Regions from separate parts of the Klebsiella sp. A52 genome, predicted to be linked through region 1. Evidence: predicted binding sites of a transcription regulator. Region 1 holds the regulator's gene; each other region holds the start of a gene.
What was found. The regulator PurR, encoded in region 1, represses purine synthesis genes. The targets are predictions, from matches to a motif close to CANGCAAACGTTTGCNTG.
Positions count from the first base shown of each region.

Region 2: a site for PurR is predicted at 2,052-2,069, ahead of pyrD (quinone-dependent dihydroorotate dehydrogenase). Genes of this name have one in related genera too.
Region 3: a site for PurR is predicted at 3,311-3,328, ahead of pyrC (dihydroorotase). Genes of this name have one in related genera too.
Region 4: a site for PurR is predicted at 2,611-2,628, ahead of purT (formate-dependent phosphoribosylglycinamide formyltransferase). Genes of this name have one in related genera too.

Region 1 is NZ_CP074437.1:4,134,393-4,139,436, forward strand. It holds gene sodB (superoxide dismutase [Fe]) at 1-260, shown strand, start outside; gene KGA69_RS19555 (MFS transporter) at 310-1,476, opposite strand; gene KGA69_RS19560 (cytochrome bd-I oxidase subunit CydH) at 1,636-1,725, opposite strand; gene purR (HTH-type transcriptional repressor PurR) at 2,021-3,046, shown strand; gene punR (DNA-binding transcriptional activator PunR) at 3,067-3,978, opposite strand; gene punC (purine nucleoside transporter PunC) at 4,091-5,044, shown strand, end outside.
Region 2 is NZ_CP074437.1:4,631,272-4,636,315, forward strand. It holds gene KGA69_RS21975 (YcbX family protein) at 1-237, shown strand, start outside; gene zapC (cell division protein ZapC) at 234-776, opposite strand; gene pyrD (quinone-dependent dihydroorotate dehydrogenase) at 946-1,956, opposite strand; gene ssuE (NADPH-dependent FMN reductase) at 2,205-2,780, shown strand; gene KGA69_RS21995 (sulfonate ABC transporter substrate-binding protein) at 2,773-3,735, shown strand; gene ssuD (FMNH2-dependent alkanesulfonate monooxygenase) at 3,732-4,877, shown strand; gene ssuC (aliphatic sulfonate ABC transporter permease SsuC) at 4,888-5,044, shown strand, end outside.
Region 3 is NZ_CP074437.1:4,440,679-4,445,722, reverse strand. It holds gene KGA69_RS21055 (DUF2770 family protein) at 1-24, opposite strand, end outside; gene solA (N-methyl-L-tryptophan oxidase) at 83-1,201, opposite strand; gene bssS (biofilm formation regulator BssS) at 1,326-1,580, opposite strand; gene dinI (DNA damage-inducible protein I) at 1,885-2,130, opposite strand; gene pyrC (dihydroorotase) at 2,204-3,250, opposite strand; gene KGA69_RS21030 (lipoprotein) at 3,381-3,941, opposite strand; gene mdtH (multidrug efflux MFS transporter MdtH) at 4,056-5,044, opposite strand, start outside.
Region 4 is NZ_CP074437.1:3,243,032-3,248,075, reverse strand. It holds gene ptrB (oligopeptidase B) at 1-1,274, opposite strand, end outside; gene KGA69_RS15325 (tellurite resistance TerB family protein) at 1,397-2,068, opposite strand; gene KGA69_RS15320 (YebG family protein) at 2,173-2,532, opposite strand; gene purT (formate-dependent phosphoribosylglycinamide formyltransferase) at 2,669-3,847, shown strand; gene KGA69_RS15310 (bifunctional 4-hydroxy-2-oxoglutarate aldolase/2-dehydro-3-deoxy-phosphogluconate aldolase) at 3,901-4,542, opposite strand; gene edd (phosphogluconate dehydratase) at 4,581-5,044, opposite strand, start outside.

The DNA.
Region 1 (5,044 bases):
AAGCGAAATTCACCGATGCCGCGGCGAAAAACTTCGGCGCAGGCTGGACCTGGCTTGTTAAAAACGCAGACGGCAGCCTGGCTATCGTCTCCACCAGCAACGCCGGCACTCCGCTGACTACCGATGCGACGCCGCTGCTGACCGTTGATGTCTGGGAACACGCCTACTACATCGACTACCGCAATGCCCGTCCTAATTATCTGGAACACTTCTGGGCGCTGGTAAACTGGAAATTTGTTGCCGCTAACCTGGCAGCATAAAAACAAAACCGCAGCAGGATTACCCCGCTGCGGTTTTTCTTAGTGCGACTTAGTTATTCGCTAATGCTTCTTCTGGTTGCGAACGCCCGCCAAACAGCACCACCGCCAACGCCAGCCCGGCAATAATCGCCCCCATCACCGGCACAAAAGCATACCCGAGACCGCCGGATATCACCGCGCCGCCCGCCGCCGCGCCCAACGCGTTGCCGAGGTTGAAAGCGCCAATATTCACCGATGATGACAGGCCCGGCGCTTCGTGCGCCACGCGCATTACCCGCATCTGCAGCGGCGGAACGACCGCGAAGGTTGCCGCGCCCCACACGACCATGCTGACGGCAGCACCCAGTTGCGATTGCGCCAGCAGCGGAATAGCCAACATGATGGCAATCAACAACAGCAGGAATCCTTTCAAAGTGCCGGAGACTGAACGGTCGGCAAACTTACCGCCCAGATAGTTGCCAAGCGAGAAACCGACGCCGATTAATACCAGCATGGCGGTAACAAACAGCGGTGAAGCGTTGGTGATGGTATGCAGTACCGGAGAAATGTAGGTATACAGCGTGAACATTGCCCCGGCGCCCAGCACGGTGGTCAACAGCGCAGAGAGTACCTGAGGCCGCATTAATACCGACAGCTCGCGCTTCACGTTCGGACGCTCGCCGGCGCTACCTTTCGGCAGGGAGAACCACAGGCTTACCATCGCAATTAACCCCAGACCCGCCGTGGCCAGGAACGACATTCGCCAGCCGATGGTTTCACCAAGCCAGGTGGCAGCCGGTACGCCGCCGATATTGGCAATGGTCAGCCCCATAAACATGGTCGCAACCGCGCTGGCCTGTTTGTGTTTTGGCACCACGCTTGCGGCAACGACCGAGCCAAGGCCAAAGAACGCGCCATGATTGAGGCTGGTGATAATGCGCGACAGCAGTAGCGTCGTGTAATCCGGCGCAATAGAAGAGAGCACGTTGCCGAGGGTGAAGATCCCCATCAGGAAGATCAATGCATTGCGGCGAGCGCGATGCGACAGCAGTAACGTCATTAACGGCGCGCCGACCATCACGCCAATGGCATAGGCGCTAATCAGCATCCCCGCGGCCGGAATAGAAACATCTACGCCTTTGGCGATAACCGGCAGTAATCCCATCGGGGAAAACTCAGTGGTACCGATACCAAAGGCACCGATCGCCAACGCGAGTAAGGGAAAGTTGATTTTCATTCAGAGACTCCATCAGGCCGATTCAGGACACGGCATTACATCAGAAGCCAAAAGCATGACATCAATCACAGAAAAACAGAAGTAAACGAAATGACAAAAGATTTTTGCAGATCTGCTAATAATGGCGGGATAGGAGGGGAAGCCCCCTCCCTGCTGGAATCAGTGCAGTACCGCGGTCAACGCGGCGGCGACGATCAGACCCAGAACAATAACCGTCGTTGTCAGCGAAAACTTTAAATTTGTGTCCATCAATTTTCTCCCCTGATTATCCCCACATAGAAAGTGAGCTTGCTCATTTTTGCACAAAAATATGCAAAAATCTTCCCGGATTTAGAGTGATGCACATTTTTGCTCTTCCCCTTTGCCGCGAGATAGGACAAAATCCCACGCTAATTTGAAAGCGTATCGGCCATTGACCCCTTCCTGTCGTTCTGTGTCGTTTTCCCAGGTGTTGCAATGTTGATCATTGTATACAGGGTGTGTATAGGCAAACGTTTACGTATCGATAATCAGACGATCAGGTCAAGGTCTGGAGTGAGAAGTAATGGCAACTATTAAAGATGTAGCGAAACGCGCAAACGTTTCCACTACAACTGTATCACATGTGATTAACAAAACCCGTTTCGTGGCGGAAGAGACGCGCAATGCGGTGTGGGCGGCAATTAAAGAACTCCACTATTCGCCAAGCGCCGTGGCTCGCAGCCTGAAAGTCAATCACACTAAATCGATCGGTCTGCTGGCCACCAGCAGCGAAGCGGCCTATTTCGCTGAAATTATCGAATCCGTAGAAAAAAGCTGCTTCCAGAAAGGCTATACCCTGATTCTGGGCAACGCCTGGAACGATCCGGAAAAACAGCGCGCCTACTTGTCTATGATGGCGCAAAAGCGCGTTGACGGCCTGCTGGTGATGTGTTCCGAGTACCCGGAGTCCGTACTCAGTATGCTCGAAGAGTATCGTCATATCCCGATGGTGGTGATGGACTGGGGTGAAGCCAAAGCGGACTTTACCGACTCGGTTATCGATAATGCCTTTGAAGGCGGCTATATCGCCGGCCGTTACCTGATTGAACGCGGCCATCGTGAAATTGGCGTTATTCCGGGCCCGCTTGAGCGTAACACCGGTGCCGGACGCCTGGCAGGCTTCATGCAGGCAATGAAAGAAGCGCATATCAATGTGCCGGAAAACTGGATTGTTCAGGGCGACTTTGAACCGGAATCCGGCTACCGCGCCATGCAGCAGATCCTCAATCAGCAGCACCGCCCAACCGCCGTGTTCTGCGGCGGCGACATCATGGCGATGGGCGCTATCTGCGCCGCCGACGAAATGGGCCTGCGCGTACCGCAGGACATTTCGCTGATCGGCTATGATAACGTGCGTAACGCCCGCTACTTCAGCCCGGCGCTGACCACTATACATCAGCCAAAGGACTCGCTCGGGGAAGCGGCATTCAATATGCTGCTCGATCGCATTGTTAATAAACGTGAAGAGTCGCAGTCCATTGAGGTACATCCGCGTCTTATCGAGCGCCGCTCGGTTGCCGACGGCCCGTTCGTCGATTATCGCCGCTAACGCCCTCCCCCCGGCGCCGGTTATTCCGGCGCCCGCAACCACTCCCGATTCAACGTTTCGCTGTCGCCAAGATAGTCAAGTAGCCAGCTCAAAGCGGGTGAGGCATCGCTTTGTTGCCAGGTCAGGCAGCAGGCGGCATCCGGGAATGGGTTTTCCAGCGTTAAGGCCGTCCACTCCCCGCTATCAATATGCGGGCGGGCAAAGTGGCCTGGCACCATCCCGACGCACAATCCTGCTGAAAGACAGGTGGCTGAAGATTCCCAATCCGGCACCACCACCCGCTTCTGGTTATCCAGCAGCCAGGTTGTGCGCTTCGGCAGCGAGCGTGAGGTATCTTCGCGCACCAGTGACGGCCAGTTGCGCAACACGTCATCGCTGAGCGGCCCTTCCATCTGCGCCAGCGGATGGCTGCTGGCGACGACACAATGCCAGTTCAGCATCCCCATATCGCGGAAAGCGTAACGCCCGCCCACCGGAATCGAACGCGTCGCGCCAATAGCTAATTCTACCCGCCCATCGGCTAACGCATCCCAGACGCCGTTGAAAACTTCCTGAAAAACGATCAGTTCGACATCGCTAAAATGGCGATAAAAATCAACAATCATCTGGCGCATCCGCGCCGGTTTAACGATATCGTCCACCGCAATCGACAGCTGGCCACGCCAGCCGTTAGCAATCTGCTGGCACTGCTGGCGGGTGATCTGCATTTTTTTGATAACAGAACGTCCTTCCTGCAAAAACCAGTGCCCGGCGGGGGTCAATTCAACATCACGATGGCGACGTTCAAAAAGCGGAACCGCAAGCCACTCCTCCAGTTGTCGCACCGTATAGCTCACCGCCGAAGGTACGCGGTGCAACTCCTGCGCCGCGGCGCTGAAACTCCCGTTACGCGCCACAGCATCAACCACTTCTAAGGAATATTCAGACCACATATTCTGCCTGCAAAATTTTTGAATGCATGTGACAAATAATAGCGTTTCACAAGGCGGATTACACTCCCTACACTCTGCGGCATCGTACCTGCATCAGTAGAAAGAGAACGTTATGCAACAACCTGGGAAAGGATTTTTAGTGTGGCTGGGCGGCCTGAGCGTGCTTGGCTTTCTGGCCACCGACATGTATCTACCGGCCTTTGCCGCCATTCAGCAAGACCTCAACACCTCTGCCGCATCGGTTAGCGCCAGCTTGAGCTTATTCCTCGCGGGCTTCGCGATCGGCCAGCTGTTCTGGGGGCCGCTGTCGGACCGCTATGGTCGGAAACCGATTCTGCTCGCCGGGCTGGCTATCTTCGCTCTTGGCTGCCTTGGGATGCTGTGGGTACGCGATGCGACGCTGATGCTGGTACTGCGTTTTGTCCAGGCGATTGGCGTATGCGCCGCCGCGGTGACCTGGCAGGCGATGGTGACCGACTACTATCCGGCCCAGCGCACCAACCGCATTTTCGCGACGATCATGCCACTGGTCGGGCTCTCTCCGGCGCTGGCGCCGTTACTCGGCAGCTGGCTGTTAGTCCATCTGGAATGGCAGGCTATCTTCGCCACCCTGTTCGCTATCACCATACTGTTGATGCTGCCGGCTTTTCGTCTGAAGGCGGTCGTCAAACCTGCTGGCGAAACCCAGCAGAAAATTACCTTTATGTCCCTGCTGCGTTCACGTGAATATAGCGGTAACGTGCTCATTTATGCGGCGTGTTCCGCCAGCTTCTTCGCCTGGCTCACCGGTTCGCCATTTATCCTCCATGAAATGGGCTATGGTCCGACGGTAATTGGTCTTAGCTACGTGCCGCAAACTATCGCCTTCCTGATCGGCGGTTACGGCTGCCGTGCGGCGCTGCAAAAATGGCAGGGTCATCAGATGCTGCCCTGGCTGCTGGTTGTTTTTTCGCTGAGCGTAGCCGCGACCTGGCTTGCCGGAATACAGGATCATCCGTCGCTGGTTGCGTTAATGGTTCCGTTTTGCATCATGGCGATTGTGAATGGCGGCATTTACCCTATCGTT
Region 2 (5,044 bases), 500 kb from region 1:
GAGATTGAGTGGCAAGGGCAACAGTTTACCGGCAATAACCAGCAGGTACTGCTGGAGCAACTGGAACAACAGGGTATTCGTATCCCTTATTCCTGCCGCGCCGGGATCTGCGGCAGCTGTCGTATCCGCCTCGAAGAGGGAGAAGTGAGTCCGTTAAAGAAAAATGCGGTCGCCGCGGATGGCACCATTTTATGCTGCAGCTGCGTACCGAAAACCGCGCTGCGCCTGGCGCCTTAAACCGCCTGTCCGAGGCTGTAGCTGGCCGCGCTCTGCGCCGGCTGCAGCCTGTCATTCATAATTTTTATCACATCGCCTAACTGCATCACCCGGCCAGCCAGAGTTAGTCCAGGCTGCGCCAGCAGGCAAAGCGTGGCGTTTTCACCCGGTTCGACCACCAGCAAATTGACCTGCTCGCCGGTATCGCTGATCCACACGCTGGCAGCGTCGCCGCTGGCGGGTTGCCAGTTCTGCTGATGCGTGGTGAAATGCCAGCTCTTCGGCATCTGCGGTTTTAGAAAACGGATCGCGGTTAAGGCATTTAATACTAATTCGGCACGCTGCTCTTTGTTTAATTCAATTTCGCGGCATTTTTCTTCAAAAGAAAAATAAAGCGCCGCGTCATCGACGCAGAATCCCGACGGTGCGAAAGCGTCAGGCGTTAACATGCGCCGGGCAAAACGTGAGCGAAATAACATACCATTGGCCAGATCGAGCATCATGCGGTCATGCTCTTCGTCGTAATACCAACGCCAGTTATCGTCAGGTTTAATCCGCATTTCTACCCCCGTCCTCTTCCACTTCCTTCTGCAAAGCAATGGCATCCTGCTACAGAATAATTTCTAAAATTAAGAAAAGACTAAAATGTCTAAATAAGCAACAATGAAGGAATATAAAACAACCAGGGCCGGAAATAAAGCCCTGGGGAAGATTCAGAGACGGAAAAGATTAGATGTGTGTAACAATTTCTTTAATCAGCGGCGGGCCTTTAAAAATAAACCCGGAATAAATCTGCACCAGCGTGGCGCCAGCAGCCAGCTTTTCACGAGCGGCAATCACCGAGTCAATACCGCCAACTCCGATAATTGGCAAACGACCATTTAATTCCGTCGCCAGCATACGAATAATTTCGGTGCTTTTTAATTGTAATGGACGACCACTCAACCCACCGGTTTCATCACAATGCTTCATCCCCTGGACCAGTGAACGATCGAGGGTGGTATTGGTAGCAATGACGCCATCAATATTATGGCGAACTAAGCTGTCGGCCACCTGGATCAATTCCTCGACGGAAAGATCCGGGGCGATCTTCACCGCCACAGGAACATATTTTTGATGTTTCTGTTGAAGTTCGAGCTGCTTATTTTTAATACCGCCGAGTAAATCATCCAGCGCTTCACCATATTGTAGAGTACGTAGCCCTGGGGTATTCGGCGAGGAGATATTAATGGCGATATATCCAGCGTATGGATAGACTTTTTCCATACAAATCAGATAATCATCTTTACCCTGCTCAACCGGGGTATCTTTATTTTTACCGATATTAATCCCCAGTACGCCGTCAAAATGCGCTTTTTTCACATTCTCGACCAGGTTATCAACACCGTGGTTATTAAAGCCCATGCGGTTGATCAAACCTTCGGCATCGACGAGACGGAAGATCCTCGGCTTGTCATTGCCCGGCTGTGGACGCGGGGTTACGGTACCAATTTCAATTGAGCCGAAGCCCATCGCACCGAGCGCATCAATGCACTCGCCGTTTTTATCAAGCCCGGCCGCCAGCCCCAGCGGATTCTTGAAAGTGAGCCCCATGCAGGTAACGGGTTTCGACGGTACTTTTTGCCGAACCAGTATTTCCAGCGGCGTGCCGGTTACGCGGCGTAATTGTTGGAAGGTTACTTCATGAGCGCGCTCAGGATCGAGCTGAAAAAGAGCTTTACGAACGAAGGGATAGTACATGAACTCTCCTGGATTCCCGGTGTGCAAACCGGGGGCGTATTATGTTCGATCCGCGCCCGAAAGGGAATTGACCTGCGACAAAAAATCACGCGTCCAACGCAAACGTTTACTTCTCTGCCGCCTGTTATGCGCATTTTGGCAATTTAACGCCGGAAAAATCATTTAGGGAAATAAACGCCCTCTGTCACACTGCCATAAAATGTTATCAATTATAGATAAATGCAAACATTTGGTTATAAGGAGAGAGTATGCGCGTTATTACACTCGCGGGCAGTCCCCGCTACCCTTCTCGCTCAAGCGCATTGCTGGAGTACACCAGAGAGAAACTTGCCGCAGCCGACATCGAAGTCTATCACTGGCATTTACAGAATTTTGATCCCGAAGATCTGCTTTACGCCCGCTTCGATAACCCCGCTCTGCATACCTTAAATGAACAACTGGCCGGCGCCGATGGCCTGATTATCGCCACCCCCGTCTATAAAGCCTCTTTTTCCGGCGCGCTGAAGACGCTGCTCGACCTGCTGCCGGAACGCGCTCTGGAAGGCAAAATTGTCCTGCCGCTGGCGACAGGCGGCACCATCGCCCATATGCTGGCGGTCGATTACGCTCTGAAACCGGTGCTTAATGCCCTGAAAGCGCAGGAAATCTTACATGGCGTTTTCGCCGATGATAGCCAGGTCACCGATTATCAACACAAGCCGCAGTTCACACCGAATCTGCAAAACCGTCTCGACCAGGCGCTGGAGACCTTCTGGCAGGCGCTGAATCGCCGCAACAGCCGTATCTCCGGACTAAAGACATTACAGGGGGTTGAGCATGCTTAATCCTCTGCGTGCCCTGACCCTCGGCGGGCTACTCATGCTTTCCTTTATTACGCATGCGGCCCCGCAGGCGCCGGAAGCGTTACGCATCGGCTACCAGAAAGGCAGCGTCAGTATGGTGCTGGCGAAGAGCCATCAACTGCTGGAGCAGCGCTATCCGCAAACGAAGATTTCATGGGTCGAGTTTCCCGCCGGACCGCAAATGCTGGAAGCGCTGAACGTCGGCAGTATTGATATCGGCAGTACTGGCGATATTCCACCGATTTTCGCTCAGGCTGCCGGCGCCGATCTGGTGTATATCGGCGCGGAACCTGCGAAACCGAAAGCGGAAGTGATTCTGGTCGCCGATAACAGCCCAATCAAAAGCGTGGCAGAACTGAAAGGACGTAAGGTGGCGTTCCAGAAGGGCTCCAGCTCGCACAATCTGCTGCTGCGCGCTCTGCAGCAGGCAGGCCTGAAATTCAGCGATATCCAGCCGGTATATCTTGCCCCCGCCGATGCCCGCGCCGCATTTCAGCAGGGTAATGTCGACGCCTGGGCTATCTGGGATCCCTATTACTCTGCGGCGCTGCTGCAAGGCGGGGTACGGGTACTGAAAGATGGTAGCGACCTGAAGCAGACCGGTTCGTTCTATCTTGCCGCCCGCCCTTATGCCGAAAAGAACGGCGCCTTTATCGAAGGCGTGTTGGCGACCTTTAGCCAGGCGGATGCCCTGACCATCAGCCATCGCCAGGAAAGTATTGCCCTGCTGGCTAAAACGATGGGGCTACCCGAAGCGGTAATCGCCAGCTATCTCGACCATCGTCCGCCAACCGCGATATCCCCGGTAAGCGCTGAAACGGCTGCTCGTCAACAGCAAACCGCCGATCTGTTCTATGAGAACAAGCTGGTACCGAAAAAAATCACTATTCAAAACCGTATCTGGCAGCCTGCCCCCGCACAAGGAGCGAAATCATGAGTCTGAATATGTTCTGGTTCTTACCCACCCACGGTGACGGCCGCTATCTGGGTACTGACGAAGGGGCGCGCCCGGTAGACTACAGCTATCTGCAGCAAATCGCCCAGACCGCCGACCGACTCGGCTTTACCGGCGTACTTATTCCCACCGGACGCTCCTGCGAAGATGCCTGGCTGGTTGCCGCTTCAATGATCCCCGTCACCCAGCGGCTGAAGTTCCTCGTCGCGCTGCGCCCAAGTGTGGTATCGCCTACCGTCGCCGCGCGCCAGGCAGCTACGCTTGATCGGCTCTCTAATGGCCGGGCCCTGTTCAACCTGGTCACCGGCAGCGATCCAAATGAATTAGCCGGCGATGGCGTATTCCTCGACCACACCGAACGCTACGAAGCCTCCGCCGAGTTCACCCATATCTGGCGCAAACTGATGGAAGGCGAAACCGTGACCTTTCACGGCAAACATCAGCACGTACGCGGGGCGAAACTGCTCTTCCCGCCGCAGCAACAGCCGCGACCGCCGCTCTACTTTGGCGGCTCCTCGGACGTTGCCCAGGATCTGGCCGCCGAACAGGTCGACCTCTATCTGACCTGGGGCGAACCGCCGGCGCAGGTGGCGGAAAAAATCGCCCAGGTGCGTGAGAAAGCCGCGCGCCTCGGCCGCAGCGTCCGCTTTGGTATTCGTTTGCACGTCATCGTTCGCGAAACCAATGAAGAGGCATGGCAAGCGGCGGAGAGCTTAATCTCCCATCTGGATGACGAGACCATCGCCCGCGCGCAGGCAGCCTTCGCGCAAACCGATTCTGTTGGCCAGCACCGCATGGCGGCGCTGCACAACGGCCGTCGCGACAAACTGGAGATCAGCCCGAACCTGTGGGCCGGGGTCGGGCTGGCGCGCGGCGGCGCGGGCACTGCGCTGGTTGGCGATGCGGCCACCGTCGCTGAACGTATTAATGAATACGCCGAACTTGGCATCGACAGTTTTATCTTCTCCGGCTACCCGCACCTTGAGGAAGCCTGGCGAGTCGGCGAACTGCTGTTCCCGCTGCTCGATGTCAACGTTCCGACGATCCCTCAGCCGCAAAACCTGCGCCTGCAGGGGGAAGCGGTAGCGAATGAATTTATCCCGCGTAAAGCGGCGCAAAGTTAGGGAGCGAACTATGGCAGCCTCTTCGCAAAAACTTCTGTTACGCCTCGCCCCCTGGTTTTTACCGGTAGGCACCGTGTTGATCTGGCAATTGGCGTCCTCGGTAGGCTGGCTCTCAACCCGTATTCTCCCCTCTCCGGAGGGGGTACTGAAAGCCTTCTGGACGCTCT
Region 3 (5,044 bases), 310 kb from region 1:
TAACCAGTGATACAGGCGACGCATACACACTCTCTGATATGAAACGGCCTCGATTGAGGCCGTTTGGTTTTATGGCCGGCTATTATTGCGAAAAGCGCGCCAGCGAGAAGGGAGTCAGATCAAACTCCGTCGTTTCACCTTGCGCAAATTGCGTCGCAATTTCGCCTAGTACCGGGGCAAACTTGAAACCGTGACCGCTTAACCCGGTAATGAGTAATGTATTGTCGTGACCGGGAAGCGTATCGATGATGAAGTCTTCATCGACCGTATTATCGTAAGTGCAGGAGGCGCCGTGCAGGCAGCCGCCAATCCCGGGTAGCACGTTGCGCAGGAAGTTGAACGACTCCGAGCCATCGCTGGCCACCGCGCCAAACGGTTTCCGCTCTTCCGGTTCGGAAATCAGCTGGCCGCCGTTATGCTTGCCGATCTTCAATTCGTTGTCTTCTGCCGGGAAGCCATAATACTGATCGCCATTCGGCAGTTCGCCGGTGAAAGCAGGGAAGTTGTTTTTCGCGCTATAGCGACCATCGGCCTGGAACCAGGCGAAGACTTTACGTACCGGTTGAATGGGCAGTTCCGGCAATAATTTTGTTACCCAGGTTCCGGCGCTGATCAGCAGTTTTTTGCCGCTGTAGCTACCATCGGCGGTATCGATGGTCACGCCGTCGGTGTGATGGTGAATTGCGGTAACCGGGCAGTTGAACAGTTGGGCGCAGCCCGCTTCGCGCGCCAGGCGAATCCAGGTTTCTACCGCCAGCTCGCTGCGTAACACGCCGGAAGCCGGTTCAAAAATAGCCCGGTAATCTTGCGGAATACGAATCTCCGGCCAACGTTTCATGACCGCCTCAGCATCCAACTCTTCCACGTTAAGCTCGAACTGACGCGCGCTGTGAGCCACGTTATTGAGAAAATCGGAGCTAGCGGGGCCAAGGTTAATAACCCCAGTTTTTTCGAATACGGCCTCGCCGCTACTTTGCGCAAATTCGTCCCATAGCTGCTGGGCGCGTAGCACCAACGGCACGTATCTTTCGCCCTCGCCATAGGCGTGACGAATCAGCCGCGTACTGCCATGGTGGCTGCCTTCCTGGTGCGGCGGTTTGTGGGCATCGGTCATCAGGACATTCAGACCGGCGCGACGGGCGTAATAGCCGGCGGCAGCGCCAACGGAGCCACTACCGATAATGATGAGGTCGTATTGCATGGTGAGTTCCGGGTTATTGTTTTATTAGCAGGGTAATTAACATCAGCCGGATGTACAAGCGCGAAAAATAATTCAGGCACCCGCAGGTGCCTGTTCAGTGAATATTTAGACATCATCGGTGATGCTAATGTCTGCGATACTCATTTTCCTGGTAATCGCCAGATTCTATCTTCGCTATTCCTGCTTCCAGAATAGAAATAAACTGACGTGCGACATCCGTCGTTAGCCATAGCGTCTGGCCAATTTCTGCTTCTTTATTGCTTTCTTGCGTGGGGTTTTGGTAGTGCAGGCGCAACATCAGCGCATCGTAGCTATCAACGGTGCTGATGTCCCATCCGACGAGGGGATGGGTCTGGATGACTTCATTATTCTTTTCCATCATAACCCCTTATTCATATGTTAAAAGACAACAATTCTCGAGGTTTAATGCTTGTTTTCTGAAGCACGTTAATTATATCAGCAGTTAAGTACAAACTCGAGAAAATAAATAATTAGAGACAAATTTTGCTCTGATTGGCGGTTTTTTGCGCGAGTTTCGTCCTGGGTCTCATTATTTTTTAAGGAATTTATCAGGATATTAAGGAAAGTCTTAGTTATAAGCGGAGATAAAAAAGCCGGGGCGACCCGGCAAAAAAAAGCACAATGAGGGAGCAAATTGATTTTGCGTAAGCAAACCCGGAGGCTTAGTCGTGGATAAACCAGTCGTCGGCGCTTTCCCAGGTTTCCTGCAGGATTTCGCTAATCCGGTCTTTGTCTTCTTTCAAACCACCGATGACCGACAAATTATTGCCGGCGGCATAACGTACCGTGACCTGGTTTTCACGTTCCGGGTAGTGTTGAGCGATACGTTTAGAGAGTTCGTTATTCAGCGCTTCCAGCGCGCCGCTGGGTAAGGCTGTGGTTTTGGCAATTGACACTTCGATGCGCATAATGGCCCCCTGGGTAATATACTGTTTATTTATACAGTAATGCTTGCGCATTTACAACAGGGGGCAAAAAACTTTATTTTTTCATCGTCCAACGCACGGTTTCACCGGCCAGGAACGGCACCAACGTATCGCCTGGAAGGGCGATGCTTTCGGCAACGGTGCTTTCTTCGCGTACCAGTTCAACGTAGCTTTCATTCACCGGCAGGCCGTAGAAGCGCGGGCCATTCAGCGAGCAGAAAGCCTCAAAATGCGCCAGCGCGTTCATCTCTTCAAAGACGGTGGCGTAGCTGCCGAGCGCGGTTGGGGCATTGAAACAGCCCGCACAGCCGCAGCTGGCCTCTTTACGGTGGCGCGCGTGCGGGGCGGAGTCGGTGCCGAGGAAGGCGCGACTGAACCCGCTGGCGACCAGTTCACGCAGCGCCTGCTGGTGGACATTACGCTTGAGGATCGGCAGGCAGTATAGATGCGGACGAATACCGCCAACCAGCATATGATTGCGGTTAAACATCAGATGCTGCGGCGTGATGGTGGCGGCCAGCAGTTCGTTGCCGTCGCGCACGTATTCAGCGGCATCTTTGGTGGTGATATGTTCGAAGACCACTTTTAACCCCGGCAGCCGTTTGCGCAGCGGTTCCATCACCGTCTCGATAAAGCGCGCTTCGCGATCGAAGATATCAATATCAGCGTGGGTAACTTCGCCGTGCACCAGTAGCGGCATGCCCAGTTTTTCCATCCGTTCCAGCACCGGCATAATGGCATCGGTGCTGGTCACGCCGTGACTGGAGTTGGTGGTGGCGTTTGCCGGGTAGAGTTTGGCTGCGGTAAATACGCCTTCATGGAATCCGCGTTCCAGTTCGTCCGGGTCGAGCGTGTCGGTCAGGTAGCAGGTCATCAGCGGAGTGAAATCATGCCCGGCGGGAATCGCATCGATGATGCGCTGGCGGTAAGCAATGGCAGCAGCGACGGTCGTTACCGGCGGTACCAGATTCGGCATCACGATCGCCCGGCCATAAAACTCACTGGTGTAAGGCACGACGGTTTTTAACATATCATCATCGCGAAGATGGATATGCCAGTCGTCTGGGCGGCGGATTTTCAATACCTGGGGTTGTGCTGTCATGGAAGGCTCCGGCTAATTGGTTCAGTCATCAGGGCTGTTTTTTGCCGGGCACTAAGGATAAGCGTAAACGTTTTCCTTTGCACTCATTTCCGTAAAAAATTAAGGGCGCTATATTCAGCGCCCTTATCGTTTAGTCAGTGAAGGGGATGATTATCTCGCCCGGTTTCACTTCAATTCCTTTCGCGTATTTCTTCGCTAAGGCCTCGCCGGTGCTGGCATCTTCACGCAGAACGTAGGCCGGTTGCTGGTTGAAATAGCTGCGCAGCGACTGATTCAGATAGGGGATCAGCGTCTGTACCACGGAGGTGAGCTTTTCCGGCTTAACTTTCGCATCGACGACTTCCATTTCACGCAGATAAATCGCGCCTTGCTCTTTATTGAACACCGGCAGCGCTTTAAGCTTCAGGTCGATGGTCGCTTTCTGATTGCCAAACAGCGAATTCAGATCCAGATTAGCGGTTCCGCTCAGCGCCACTTTGTTAGGCTCTTCACGACCGATGGCGCTGGTCAGGTTTTGCAGTTCAATATGCGCATCCGCTACGCCAGGCAGGCCGATATCTTTGGCGAAGTGATTACGTTTCTGCAGCGCCTGGTTAATCTCCTGCTCGCTCACCGAGTATTGCGTAAGCTGGTTACATCCGCTCAGAAGGCCGCTGACAATCAGCGCGGCCGCGATCAACATCTTTTTCATTGGGTTCCTTAACGTCATGCCATGGCTAATGCTGACACAAAGCAGCATGGTCTGCTAGCCCCGCTTGTACTAGCGGAAAATGCTGAAAAAAAGGATTACCACTTTGGCCGCGCGTCAGATGCGCGGTTCCAGCATACCGGAAGCCGACCGTTTCTGGCTGAACTGCCACCACAATGCAATGAATGTCGCAAAGCCGATAATGCCCAACATCAACCACGGGAGTTCAGGCTGACTGAGCACTTTACCGGCATCAAACAGCCAGCCGCCGCCGGCGTACCCCAGCGCGCCGCCGAAGGCCAGGCCAAGGCGGCTGAAACCCATATAGCTGCCGCGAGCGCGGGCATCGGCCAGTGACGCGCCCAGCGTTTCGCGCGCGGGTTCGGCAATGATCGACCCGATATAAAAGATACAAATCAGGGTAAAGAGCTGCTGTAGCGTGCTGGTTAAGCCAATCGGCAGCATCGCCGCCGTCATTACCAGCAAACCCGCCATCAGACGATGCTCGAGGCGAAAACGTTTTTCGCTCCAGCGGGCGATGGGGTACAGCAGGGTCAGGGAAATTGTCGCTTCAATGGCATACATCCATTTCACCGCCGCCGGAGAACCCGCAATATCGTTAACCATAATCGGCAGCATGAGCATCACCTGTACGGCCAGCATGTAGTAACCGGTCAGGGTCAGCACGTAAGTGACAAAGCGCTTATCGCGTAACACCAGCCCCAACCCTTCGCGGACCGGCGTTTTGACCGTCGAGAGTTTCCAGGCCGGTAGGTACCAGGCGTTAAACGCGGCGCAGGCAATAAAAAGCGCCGCCCCCGCGCTGCATACCAGACGGAAATCGTACTGTAATAGCCAGCTGCCTAGCAGGGCGCCGATTACCGCGCCGGCGCTATCCTGCATCATCAGGATAGAGAAGAAGCGACCGCGTTGATGCGGGCGCACCAGCTTGACCACCAGCGCCGCTCGCGGCGGGTCGAACAGTGTGCCGCCGAGACCGGACAAAATGCACGAGAGCCAGAGTACCCAGGGCTCATGGGCGACGGCCATCGCCGCGAAACCGCCGGCGCGCATCAGCATCCCGGTGACGATCATCGGTTTAGCGC
Region 4 (5,044 bases), 890 kb from region 1:
TCACGCGCTGTCACCCACAAATGTTCGCTGCGATAACAGGCAGCGTCAAAGCCCTGCACTTCCTGTTGTTTGATAACCCGCCGCTCGCCGGTATCCATATCCAGCTCAAATAGCGTATCCGGGGTCGTCATCGATGAATAACCGTAGCGCAGCCTTGACGTTTCCGGTTCCGGATTATAGGCAAGCCACGTGACGTAGGCGGGATCGTCAAAAGCGATGCCAACCACTTCTCGCGTTTTACGGTTGATCTGCCGCAGGCTGGTTAAGCCCCGCTGGCGTTCCTCGACCACCAGCCAGTCGGTAAACAGGGTAAAACCTTCAAGCATCACGTCAGGACGCGCAGGGATCAACGTCTGCCACTGCCCTTCGTCGCGAAGCACGGTGCGGTAGAGGCCAAAGTTCTTACCTTCGCGATTAGAGCGCAGATAAAACGCGTGCTGATAATGGTCGAGGCTATATTCATGATCCTTGCGTCGCGGCAAAAAGCACACCGGTGCCGCATCGGGAAGTTCCGGATTAAGGAGTAACACTTCACTGGTGGTGGCGCTGGCAAGATAAATAACCACAAACTGCTGGGAGGTGGTTTTATGCACGCTGACGTAAAACGTGTCGTCTTTCTCTTCGTAGACCAACACATCGTTATCTGCACTAGTGCCAATGGCATGCCGCCAGACCTGATACGGCAGCAGCGTGGTCGGGTGCTTACGCACATACCACAGAAAACGTGAGTCATTACTCCAGGCGAATCCTGGCGTGACGTTTTCCAGGATCTCAGCCGACCATTCGCCGCGGCTCAGATCCTTAAAACGTAAGCCGTACTGACGGCGGGAAAGATAATCTTCCGCCACCGCCATCAGCTGGTTGTTCGGCGCGACGCCTAATCCGCCGAGAGTATAGAATTCGCTCTTCGCCGCCCGTTGGTTGGCGTCGAGCAAAATCTCCCATTCATCCCACTCTTCTTTGAGCACCGATTGACGTTGGTAAATCGCGTATTCACAGCCTGGTTCATAGACCTGGCGATAGCGGTAGCCATTTTTGCTATAGGGAGCGGAGACCTCCCGCTGCGGAATGCGATCGATGATTTCCTTCAGCACCCGCTCCTGCAGGCTGCTTTGTGAATCCATCACCTTTTTGCCGTAGTCATTTTCCTGATGGAGATACTCCAGCACTTCCGGGCGCGCGCGTTCGTCATCGCGTAGCCAGTAGTAGTTATCGATGCGAGTGTCGCCATGTAGCGTCATGGCGTGGGGGATCCGTTTGGCTTTCGGTAGCATGCGTTATTCTTCTGCGTCTTATTATGGAATCACAAAATCACTCAGGGCGCCAAGCGCCCTGAACGATGTCGTGTCTATAAGGGTGGCAAAAGTGGCCAGCGATGCAAGCGAAACGCTCTCTTTTAAGAATCAAGCGCCTGCTTTTGCGCCTGAACATCGCGTTCTATCTCCTGACGAACGTCCTCAGGCAGCTTGAGCGCATCGCCGAGCGCATCCAGATAGCTGCGCTCCATAAAATGGTCAATATCAATTACCGCGCAGCTGAGGTAGTAGATTTCCAGCGCTTCTTGCCCATCGCGCACGCTTTGCGCCAGCCGCTGCGGGTCGAGCGGCTGGGTTAAAACCCTGTCGATCAACACTCGGCCCTGCACGTCGATGTTCGCCGCGCGCAACTGCTCTTCTATATGCTGACGTTCACGTTCGTCAATATGACCGTCGCTTTTGGCGGCAAAGACTAGCGCGGTAATCAGCCGCTCGCTGCGCGCATCAAGCACAACCGGTTCCTGGGCAACCGCGGTAGATGTCTGCATTGCGATATCCGCCTGCTGGCCGCGCATTTTTTGCTGATACTTATTCCACAGCACGCTGCCTGCCACCGCGCCGCCGCCAACCAGCAGCGCGCCGGTGCCATATTTCGCCAGCAGCTTGCGCGATGACTTGCTGGCGACCAATAAGCCCGCAAGACCGCCCAATGCGCCGGGCAGCAGGTTTTTAGCGGATGACGACTTTTCAGCGGAGAGGGGGTTACCCTGCTGACCCAGCAGGGACTGAAGTTGATTAAGCCAGTTAGCCATAACATTCCTCATAGCGCGAGATGCGATGCCATCAGCCTAAACGACGAGACGTCAGGAAATGTTATGGCTGGCTAAAGATGCGAAAATTTCCGTTGCGCCGGTTATCAGGCGGCCTTTGCTTTGCGCGGCTTTTTCGCGGCGCCTTCTTCGGCGGCACCAGGCTGAGCCTCGTCCTCTGTAGGCGCAGACTCCGGCATTTCTGCCGCCGCCTCAGCATGATCTTCTGCTTCCGGCAATTTCCCTGACTTCAGAATGTGGTGTAAGGCGTCTTTGCGCTCGGCCAGCCACATCGACATATTGTCACGCTGAGCTTCATCTAATTCCAGCGGGCACGCGACCAGCCAGTCATTGAGCACCTCAGCCAAATCGAGCATTTTGTCGTAAGCATCGGCCTCTTTTTTGCTGGCAAAAGACATTTTTTCCTCACCTTCACGGATCACGACGTATTTGATTTCAACCGCCATTGTGCAGCCTCTTTGTACTGTATTTATATACAGTATATCAAATTTCGCCGCCGTTCTCAACTTACGCGTATAAAGACATACGCAAACGTTTTCGTTTATAATGCGCGGCATGTTCTGTTTACGCTGAGAGTAGGTTATGACTTTATTAGGTACCGCGCTGCGCCCCGCGGCCACGAAGGTAATGTTGTTAGGTTCCGGCGAGCTCGGAAAAGAAGTCGCCATTGAATGCCAGCGGCTGGGTATTGAAACCATCGCCGTCGACCGCTATCCCGATGCGCCGGCGATGCAGGTGGCCCATCGTTCGCACGTCATCAACATGCTGCACGGCGACGCGCTGCGTGAACTGATCGCCTTAGAAAGGCCAGATTATATCGTGCCGGAGATCGAAGCCATTGCCACCGACACTCTGGTTGAACTTGAACAAGCCGGGCAAAAAGTGGTGCCAACCGCGCGGGCCGCGAAACTCACCATGAATCGCGAAGGCATTCGCCGGCTGGCGGCAGAAGAACTGCAGATCCCCACCTCTGCCTATCGTTTTGCCGACAGTGAAGAAGGGTTCCGCGCCGCCGTCGCCGAAATTGGTCTGCCTTGTATCGTTAAGCCGGTAATGAGTTCCTCGGGTAAAGGCCAAAGCTTTATCCGCTCGGCTGACCAGCTCAGCGCCGCCTGGCAATACGCCCAACAGGGCGGGCGCGCAGGCGCCGGACGCGTCATCGTCGAAGGGGTGGTAAATTTTGATTTTGAAATTACGCTGCTCACCGTCAGCGCCGTCGACGGCGTCCACTTTTGCGCCCCGGTAGGCCATCGTCAGGAAGATGGCGACTACCGTGAATCCTGGCAGCCGCAGCTGATGAGCGATCTCGCGCTGCAACGCGCGCAGGAGATCGCCCGCAAAGTGGTACTGGCGCTGGGTGGATATGGGCTCTTCGGCGTTGAATTGTTCGTTTGCGGCGATGAGGTTATCTTCAGCGAAGTCTCCCCTCGCCCACACGATACCGGCATGGTCACTCTGATCTCGCAGGATCTATCGGAATTCGCCCTGCACGTTCGCGCCTTCCTTGGCCTGCCGATCGGCGCCATCCGCCAGTATGGACCAGCGGCATCGGCGGTGATTTTACCGCAGCTAACCAGTGAGAACGTGACCTTTGGCAATCTGCATGCCGCCGTTGGCGCGGGTCTGCAGTTGCGGCTGTTCGGCAAACCGGAAATCGCCGGCGCGCGTCGCCTGGGCGTTACGCTGGCGGTTGCTGACAACGTCGATGAAGCCATCAGCCGCGCCAAAAACGCTGCCGCCGCGGTTGTCGTGAAGGGATAAAAAAAGCCCGGTCGCTCACGCGGGCCGGGCTTCTGTCATTTAAGGCGCAGAAATTATTTCGCGCCTTCTACCGCTTCGCGGGCCAGTTTGGTGATGCGATCGTAGTCGCCGTTTTCCAGCGCGTCGGCCGGAACCAGCCAGGAGCCGCCGATGCACAGCACGCTGTTAAGCGCCAGATAGTCGCGGTAATTCGCCGGAGAGATGCCGCCGGTCGGGCAAAAACGAATGTGGCCGAATGGACCCGCAATCGCCTGCAGCGCTTTCACGCCGCCGTTCGCTTCCGCCGGGAAGAATTTGAACTCTTTCAGGCCATACTGCATGCCCAGCATCAGCTCGGATACGGTGCTAATACCCGGGATCAGCGGGATAGTACCTTCGCCGGTCGCCGCTTTCAGTAGGGACTCGGTCAGGCCCGGGCTAATAGCGAACTGCGCGCCTGCTTCAGTTACGGCTTTCAGTTGCTCAACGTTCGTCACGGTGCCGGCGCCGACAATCGCCTCCGGCACTTCTTTGGCGATAGCGCGGATAGCTTCCAGCGCGCACTCGGTGCGCAGCGTGACTTCCAGAACGCGTACACCGCCTGCAACCAGCGCTTTCGCCATCGGCACCGCGTGTTCCAGCTTTTTCACCACGATAACCGGTACGACCGGGCCGTTAGTCAGGATTGCTTCTGCAGTTGTTTTCCAGTTTTTCATCAGAGTTTTCTCTCGCCAGATCTACAAATCGAATCGTCTTAAAAAGTGATGCAGGTTGCGCCCTGCTCGGCTCCGGAGAGCTTCTCGCGCAGCGCGCCGAACATCTCGCGGCCGGTACCGACCCGCGAACTGCTCAGGTCAGGAATATGCGGCTGGCGGGCGGCCAGTTCGGCTTCATCGACCAGCAGGGTCAACTCGCCGGTCTGCCCGTTAACGCGAATCATGTCGCCATCGCGCACTTTCGCCAGCAAGCCGCCATCGTAGGCTTCAGGAGTAACATGGATGGCTGACGGTACCTTGCCTGATGCGCCGGAAAGTCGACCATCGGTGACCAGCGCAATTTTGAAACGGCGGTCCAATAATACACCAAGTGGCGGCATAAGTTTATGTAATTCTGGCATGCCGTTCGCTTTCGGCCCCTGATGGCGTACAACGACTACGCAATCTTTATCCAGCAGTCCCGCTTCAAACGCCGGCAGTACGTCGTGCTGGCTCTCAAAGA